Regions from separate parts of the Marinobacter sp. L-46 genome, predicted to be linked through region 1. Evidence: predicted binding sites of a transcription regulator. Region 1 holds the regulator's gene; the other holds the start of a gene.
What was found. Region 1 encodes sigma-54, which starts transcription at its own class of promoters, with help from an activator protein. Its sites were predicted from a motif close to ANTGGCATNNANNTTGCTNT; they were not measured.
Positions count from the first base shown of each region.

Region 2: the regulator sigma-54 is predicted to act here: its motif matches at 2,136-2,155, upstream of AC13DJ_RS11990 (PEP-CTERM sorting domain-containing protein).

Region 1 is NZ_JBSXOP010000045.1:29,607-33,497, forward strand. It holds gene rapZ (RNase adapter RapZ) at 1-240, opposite strand, end outside; gene ptsN (PTS IIA-like nitrogen regulatory protein PtsN) at 275-745, opposite strand; gene hpf (ribosome hibernation promoting factor) at 841-1,143, opposite strand; gene AC13DJ_RS05135 (RNA polymerase factor sigma-54) at 1,240-2,772, opposite strand; gene lptB (LPS export ABC transporter ATP-binding protein) at 2,906-3,631, opposite strand; gene lptA (lipopolysaccharide transport periplasmic protein LptA) at 3,609-3,891, opposite strand, start outside.
Region 2 is NZ_JBSXOP010000073.1:39,268-43,158, forward strand. It holds tRNA gene AC13DJ_RS11975 (tRNA-Ile) at 37-113, shown strand; gene AC13DJ_RS11980 (hypothetical protein) at 262-405, shown strand; gene AC13DJ_RS11985 (Abi family protein) at 489-1,505, shown strand; gene AC13DJ_RS11990 (PEP-CTERM sorting domain-containing protein) at 2,206-3,066, shown strand; gene aupA (alkane uptake protein AupA) at 3,438-3,891, shown strand, end outside.

The DNA.
Region 1 (3,891 bases):
ACCCAGCCGCTGGTAGATGTCCTCGAAATTGGCCAGTTCACCGGACAGGTTGCGGGCATCGATACTGACCGCCATTTTCTTCAGGCGGCCGGGGGCCTCGTGGGCCACGGCTTCCCGGGTCAGGGGAAACAGCAGGCCGATGGGCAGGTTGTCTATGCAATAGAACCCCAGGTCTTCCAGTACGTGCAGTGCCGTACTTTTGCCCGACCCGGACCGGCCACTGACGATGATCAGCTTCATGGTTAGGCTTCTCCCGTACTTTGACAGCCCTCGGTTACTGGCTGTCGGTGGTCATGCCCTTATACAGGGAGTCGGCATCCTGGCATTTGCGCAGGCGCTCGCAGAATGCGCTGTCGTTGAAACGTTCAGCAAGCTGGCTCAACAGCTCCAGGTGCTCGCTGGTGGCTTCTTTGGGCACAACCAGGGCAAACACCAGGTCTACCGGCTGGTTGTCGATGGCATCGAAGTCCACCGGCTCGGCCAGGGTCATCAACACTCCGATTACCCGATCCAGGCCTTCCAGGCGGCAGTGGGGTATGGCGATACCCTGCCCGATACCTGTGCTGCCAAGACGCTCCCGGGACACCAGGTTGTTGAAGATGTCGTTATCGTTGAGAGTCTCGTCCTGATAGTGAATCCGCTCGGCAATAAACTCCAACACCCGTTTCTTGCTGGACGCCGGTACCTGGCACAGCGTCAGTGCAGGGGCCAGGATGTTGTCGATGGTCAGGGATGTATCGCTCATGGATTAACTGTGAACCCGTAAAAAAAAGGCTGCGGCCGGTAGCCCTGCCGCAGCTCGTTCGATTGAATTACCCGGTAGCCTGCGCCTGAAGGCGCTTAGCCGTTACCGTGCATCCGGTCTACGTTCTTTTCCTTGTGCTTGAGGATCTGGCGGTCAAGCTTGTCCACCAGGGCATCGATTGCCGCGTACATATCCTCGTTTTCAGCCTTTGCGTGAATCTCGCCACCAATTACGTGGAGGGTAGCTTCAGCCATCTGGCGAACTTTCTCAACTTCCAGCGTCACCTGACAGTTACTGATGTGGTCAAAGTGGCGCTCAAGCTTCTCGAACTTGGTGTTGACGTAATCCTTCAGTGCAGGGGTCAGTTCTACGTGATGGCCTGAAATGTTGAGTTGCATTGGCGTCTCCTGTTGTCATCATGCCGGCGTTCCGCCGGACTGAGTACCAGAGCTTCGTGCCCCGGTGAATATTGGTAAACGATTGCCGGTAAAGGCTTAAACCAGTCGCTTGCGTTCGTTCGAAGGAGGTATGTGCATGGCCTCCCGATACTTGGCCACGGTGCGCCGGGCCACGTTGATACCCTGTTCCCCTAGCATGGCCGCAATTTTGCTGTCGCTCAACGGCTTTTTCGGGGTTTCCTCTGCAATCAGTTTCCTGATCATGGCACGAATTGCCGTAGAGGAACACTCCCCGCCTTCGGCGGTGCCCACGTGGCTGGAGAAGAAATACTTCAGCTCGAAGATGCCCCGGGGTGTGTGCATGTATTTCTGGGTGGTTACCCGGGAGATGGTGGACTCGTGCATCTCCACGGCCTGGGCGATGTCCGACAGGATCAGGGGCTTCATGGCCTCCTCACCCTGGTCCAGGAAGCCCTGCTGGTGCTCGACAATGCGGGTGGCCACTTTCAGCAGGGTTTCGTTGCGGCTCTGCAGACTCTTGATAAACCACTTGGCTTCCTGCAGCTGGTCGCGCAGGTAAGTGTTGTCGGCGCTGCTGTCGGCCCGGCGAATCAGCGAGGCGTAACTGGCGTTCACCCGGATGCGCGGAGCAATTTCCGGGTTCAGTTCCACCCGCCACCGGCCTTCATGCTTGCGCACGATCACATCGGGGATTACGTAGTCGGTATCACCGTGATCAATCACATCCCCCGGTTTCGGGTTCAGGCTGGTAATCAGGGCCAGGACTTCCCGCAACTGGTCTTCCTTCAGCCGGCTGCGGCGCAGCAGCTGCGCGTAGTCACGGTTGCCCAGCAGGTGCAGGAACTGGGTGACAACCTGGCGCGCCTGGCGCAGCCAGGGGGTGTCCGGTGGCAGCTGGTTCAGCTGGATCAGCAGGCATTCCTGAAGGTCCCGGGCAAACACACCCGGGGGGTCGAAATGCTGCAGCCGGTGCAGCACGGCTTCTACCTCATCCAGGTCCAGTGGGTCTTCATCGCTGTCTTCACGCAGGCCGGCGTGGATTTCGTCCAGCGGCGAGGTGAGATAGCCCCGGTCGTCCACGGCGTCCATCAGGGCGTGCGCGATGGCCTGGTCCCGTTCGCTCAGGGGGGTGAGGTTCAGCTGCCATTCCAGGTGATCCCGCAGGGTTTCCGTAGGGGAGTTGCGGGTTTCGAAGTCCGAGTCGTTCTCGTCGTCGTCTTTCGGAGTGCTGGCCGGGGCGGTTTGGTAGATGTCTTCCCAGGCGGTATCGACCGGCAGGTCGTCAGGAATGGTGTCGGTAATGTCGTTTTCCGAGTTCCAGTCCGGCCCGTTTTCGGATTCGTCCCAGTCGTTGCTGCTTTCCGGGGCGTTGTCATCCTGGGCGCTGGCGGTTTCGTTGTGCTGGTCGTCAGAACTTTGCTGTTCGGTGGTGTCGTCCGGGCCGTGGTCGTCGTCCTCGGCGGTTTCCAGCATGGGGTTGGAGTCCAGCGCCTGCTGGATTTCCTGCTGGAGATCGAGGGTAGAAAGCTGCAACAGGCGGATGGCCTGCTGCAACTGGGGCGTCATGGTCAGGCTCTGGCCCAGTTTTAGCTGTAACGAGGCTTTCATAACCATGGCTTTAGATCCATAACAGACTGGTATCCCGGTAAAAAATCGAATTTCCTTGCAAGATCTTTGCCGAGTTTACTTGTTACCGTTCTGCAACACAATCAGACCTCGGTGAAAGGGCGGGGCGCTCCGCTTAAAGGCGGAATTCGTCCCCCAGATACACCTCTTTTACCTGCTGGTTGGCGAGGATGGCCTCGGAGTTGCCGGAGGCAATGATGTGGCCGCCGGACACAATGTAGGCGTTCTCACAGATGTCCAGGGTTTCCCGCACGTTATGGTCGGTAATCAGTACGCCAATGCCCTTATCCCGCAGGTGCCGGATAATGTGTTTGATGTCGCTGACGGAAATGGGGTCTACCCCGGCGAAGGGCTCGTCCAACAGGATGAAGGCAGGCTCCATGGCCAGGGCCCGGGCAATTTCCACCCGGCGACGTTCGCCACCGGACAGGGCCATGCCGAGGCTGTCCCGGATATGGGTGATGTGGAATTCTTCCAGCAGCTCTTCCAGCTTGGCTTCCCGGTCGGCCCGGTTCAGGCCCTTGCGGGTTTCCAGGATGGCCATGATGTTGTCCCGCACGGTGAGTTTGCGGAATACCGAGGCTTCCTGGGGCAGGTAACCGATGCCCTTACGGGCGCGGCCGTGCATGGGCAGCGGAGTGATGTCCTGGCTGTCGATGGTGATGCGGCCCCGGTCTGCCGGCACCAGGCCTACGATCATGTAAAAGCAGGTGGTTTTGCCTGCGCCATTAGGGCCCAGCAGGCCGACGATTTCTCCGGAGCGGATCTCCAGGGAAACATCCAGGACCACTTTTTTCTGCTTGTAGCTTTTGGCCAGATTACTGGCCCTGAGTACTGCCATCAGAACCTTCCCCGTTACTGGACTGGCCGGTGTTACGCGGCTGGATGACCATTTCGACCCGGCCGGAACCGCCGGTTTCTGTATTGCCGCCCTCGGCGGTGACCACCCGGCTGACCGTATTGTAATGAATAACATCACCCTTGAAGGTGTTGCCCGCCTGTTCGATGACGGCCTGGCGCTCGAAGGTCAGCTGGTTGTCTTTCGCGGCCCAGGTAATGTTCAGGGCGCTGGCATTGGTCATGCCTTCGCCTTCCCGGGAG
Region 2 (3,891 bases), on a different contig from region 1:
CCCCTCGCGGGTATAATGGCGCCCGTTTTGCTTTCAGGGCCTATAGCTCAGTTGGTTAGAGCAGGGGACTCATAATCCCTTGGTCGCTGGTTCGAGTCCAGCTGGGCCCACCAATAATTTCAACGACTTAGCCTGCTTTCGAGCGGGCTTTGTTGTTTCTGCCTTACTCCCCTTCTGACCAACGCCAATTTGGGCTACCCTGAGCGACACAAAACCACGCAAATCAAGACAGTTGCAAACCGGACGTAACGGCGAGAGCGCATGGACAAGAAAGAGCTCACAGAACGGGATATCTGCACCAAGTTCATCAACCCGGCACTCACGCAAGCCGGCTGGGACATCCAGAGCCAGTTACGTGAGTCGATGAGCTGGAGGCCCTCTGCGACCAGCTCAAGGAACGCCTGAATCTGGTCAGCGAAACCCGCTGCCAGCTGGCCGAAGCCGTGGTGGCCAACGCCCTGAACTAACTGGAAAAGGATGACCGCACAGTGTACGAAAAACCGTGGCTTAGCTACCGCGAGCAGCTTGAGAAACTAAAGAGCCGGGGACTTGCGGTTACCGATGAGCCGAAGGCACTGGAATATCTGGAGCGTATTGGCTACTACAGATTGAGCGGCTACTGGCATCCGTTTCGTGAACGCTCAGGGTTGTTTTGCCCCATCGGTAAGGGCATCCCCCGAGGGAAGAAAACAAAGGAAACCAGCACCGTTCTGGACAGCTTCAAGCCGGGCGCATCTTTCGAGGCGGCCGTACGCCTGTACGTATTCGACAAAAAGCTTCGGCTCCTTGCCCTGGATGCGCTCGAGCGTATCGAAGTGGCATTGCGGGTCGATATATCCCACACCCTGGGTGGGCATGACCCATTCGCCTATCTGAATCCAGGCATTCTGTTCGAGGGATTCGCCAAGGAGGCAGACACTAAAACAGGGTTACCCAGACACGTGGATTGGATGAAGAAGCAGGCCATGCAAATCGCCCGCTCCAAGGAAGACTTCATCAAGCACAATAAAAACAAGTATGGCCACCCTCTGCCTATCTGGATTGCCTGCGAGGTATGGGATTTCAACACATTGTCAGAGCTCTATGATGGCATGCGCCCGGAAGACCAGGACACCATCGCGGACAAATATGGGATTCAGAATGGCCGGACTCTCGCCTCTTGGCTACGAAGTCTGAACTATTTGCGCAACGTATGCGCCCATCACAGCCGCTTATGGAACCGTAACGTTGTAGACCAGCCACAAAAACCTCCCAAGGGCGTTGTGCCGGACTTTGACAATGCCTGGGCGCGCGGCAATGAACATATCCTTGCCCGACCTTTTCTGTTGCTGTGTATCTGCCGGACGCTGTTGAGCTCCATCAACCCAAGTTCCAGCTGGTGGCAACGGCTCTCGGAATTACTGACAGAATTTCCAGAAAACCAATCGATTGGGGTTGGCTGGGGCGCCTTTGGCGTGTCGAATGAATGGAGAGGTTGGGAGTGTTTCCCGAAAAGCAGGCAATAAAAAACCCCGCAGCAGCTTCACCGCAAAGCGGATCCACCGATTGGGGCCGTGTTGCAACAAATAATAGACACGAGTGGTGCATTACTCAAGTGTGGCTTACCACAAATTACAAAAATCCCCCGCGCAACCTCCTATCGGAGCCAAGAGGCAGGGGTCGTGTTAGCGGAAAGATTAAAGCCACAGCAGCTCGGCATGCAAGCAGGAATTCCAGAAGAATGGATGACCTCCGGCGTTATCAACTCACTGTGACGCCAGCGGATACTGGGACAACATGGGTGGCCGTTATAATCGAGGTGCGGGACCAACACATATTCATCAGAGCGGCCGGCCCTGCCAGATGGTTGGCAGCCAGATGCACTGCCCCTGACACGCGAGTCGCAAGGTTAAAAAGGGCTTAAAGCCTGTTAACCCTGCAGCAAGGCAGCTCCACCGTAGGCCACCAAGCAAGCAGGCAGAAGCTAAATTCAAAGGCATCATAATCCCTTGGTCGCTGGTTCGAGTCCAGCTGGGCCCACCATTTCTTTCTATTCTCCCGCTGCCTTCCGAAGCCGCCACAACCACACCGTCAAAAAACTTTACACATCACTTTCAGAACTTCCGAAAACACTCCTGAATACAAACAACTACGAAGCTGGCACACATACTGCTACCTTTCTAGCGAGAAAGGACAAGGTTGCGAACCGCAACGAAGGAGTGTCACGTGAACCGTTCAACGATAACCAAAACACTATTGCTTGCCGGTATGGCTGCGGCCGGCTCGCTTGGCATGGCCGGCGCCCATGCTGCTACCATCGAGATTCTCTGCACGGCATCCGAGCCTTGCGGCCAATCGTCTGGCACTACCGCCGACGGCACCATCTTCGAAGCTGCTGCGAACCCGACAGAGCCTTCCACCGGAACCGGGGTTTTCAAGCCCTTTGTTCGGGTTCAGGCCCAAGGCAATAGCGACACCCAAAGCGGCTACAATACCGACTATTCGCCAGGCAATGGTATAAATTTTGACACTAAATCCGGCATCTGGACCCACTCCGTCTTGTTTGGCGATCTGGGCACCGTCGACATCGGGGGGCTGTCCTACTACCAGTTTTCCATGGACGCCAATGAAGAAGGCGGAAGGAAAAACCAGATTGACCTGACCGAAATCCAGATTTTCCTCGGTGGTGACGACCTTCGAATTCCAGAAAACAATGGCGGCTACACCGGCACCCAGTTCGATGGCAGCGCGTCGGACAACTTCCTGGCGGGCTATGCCCCGGTCTGGAACCTGGATAATGCTCTGAACGGAGACGTTACTGTTATCCTGCAGGCCAGTATCTGCGACAATCCGGGGCAGTGCGGTAGCGGGAAGGGAGACCTCAATTTGTTCATTCTCGACAGCCTGCTGCAGGGCGATGCCGATGATTACTTTGCATTCTACACAGAGTACGACCGGGTGGGCTCTGGCTTCGAGGAGTGGAATTACCTCGCAAGAACCATCCCCGTCCCCGAACCCGGCACCCTGGCCCTCTTCGGCCTGGGCCTTGCCGGCCTGATCGCCTCACGGCGCAAACTGCAGAAGTAACCAAAAGCCTGTGTCGGGAAACTTTACATAGCACCCCGGCACAGGTTTTTACCCGCCTATTACGCTACATAACACCCCGTCACATTTATCAAACAACACAATTTATCCTTTTCTTTTTACCTCGCCCAAGAAACATTACGCTACAAAAAATCACACCTGACACCCGTTATTTCAATGACTTAGCGCTAACTTGAAGTCACGGGCTAGCACTACGTGGTTTTACCGACACTGACCTGTGTCAAAAATGCCAAAGTCCTCATCGGACAAGCCCAATACACTTGCCACTGAACCAATGTAGCCAAACCCGAGGTCCGCGATGGCGCAGGGTGTCAGGTTTGAATACAACAATAACGAGCGAACGGAGTGTATCAATGGCCCCCTCTCCCCGATTTTCCGTACGGGCAGTGTCCCTAGCAGTTGCAGCAGTTTCCGCCAGCCTTACCATGAACGCCTCGGCGAGCATGGGCAACCTGGGCACCACTTACGGCGTAATGCCCATAGATGTGGCAACCGCCCAGTCGCTGTCCATGTTCAACGACCAGGTATCCGTCACCTACTACAACCCCGCGTCTCTCACCAAGGACACCCGGGGTGAGCTGACTACCGGCATACTGCACGCCGAGCAGGAGCTGCGTTCAGCCAACCCCAATGCCAACGGCGATGTACTGGCTAACTCCCCCAGCCAGCACGTGCTGATCGGCATGAAAACTAACCTGGGTTCCCTCACTCGCTTCAAGCACCCCATTTATCTGGGCTTTATTGCCGGTGTGGAGAAGTACGGTAAGGAAATGCTGGCGTTCAACTCGCAAACTTCCGAGAACGGCC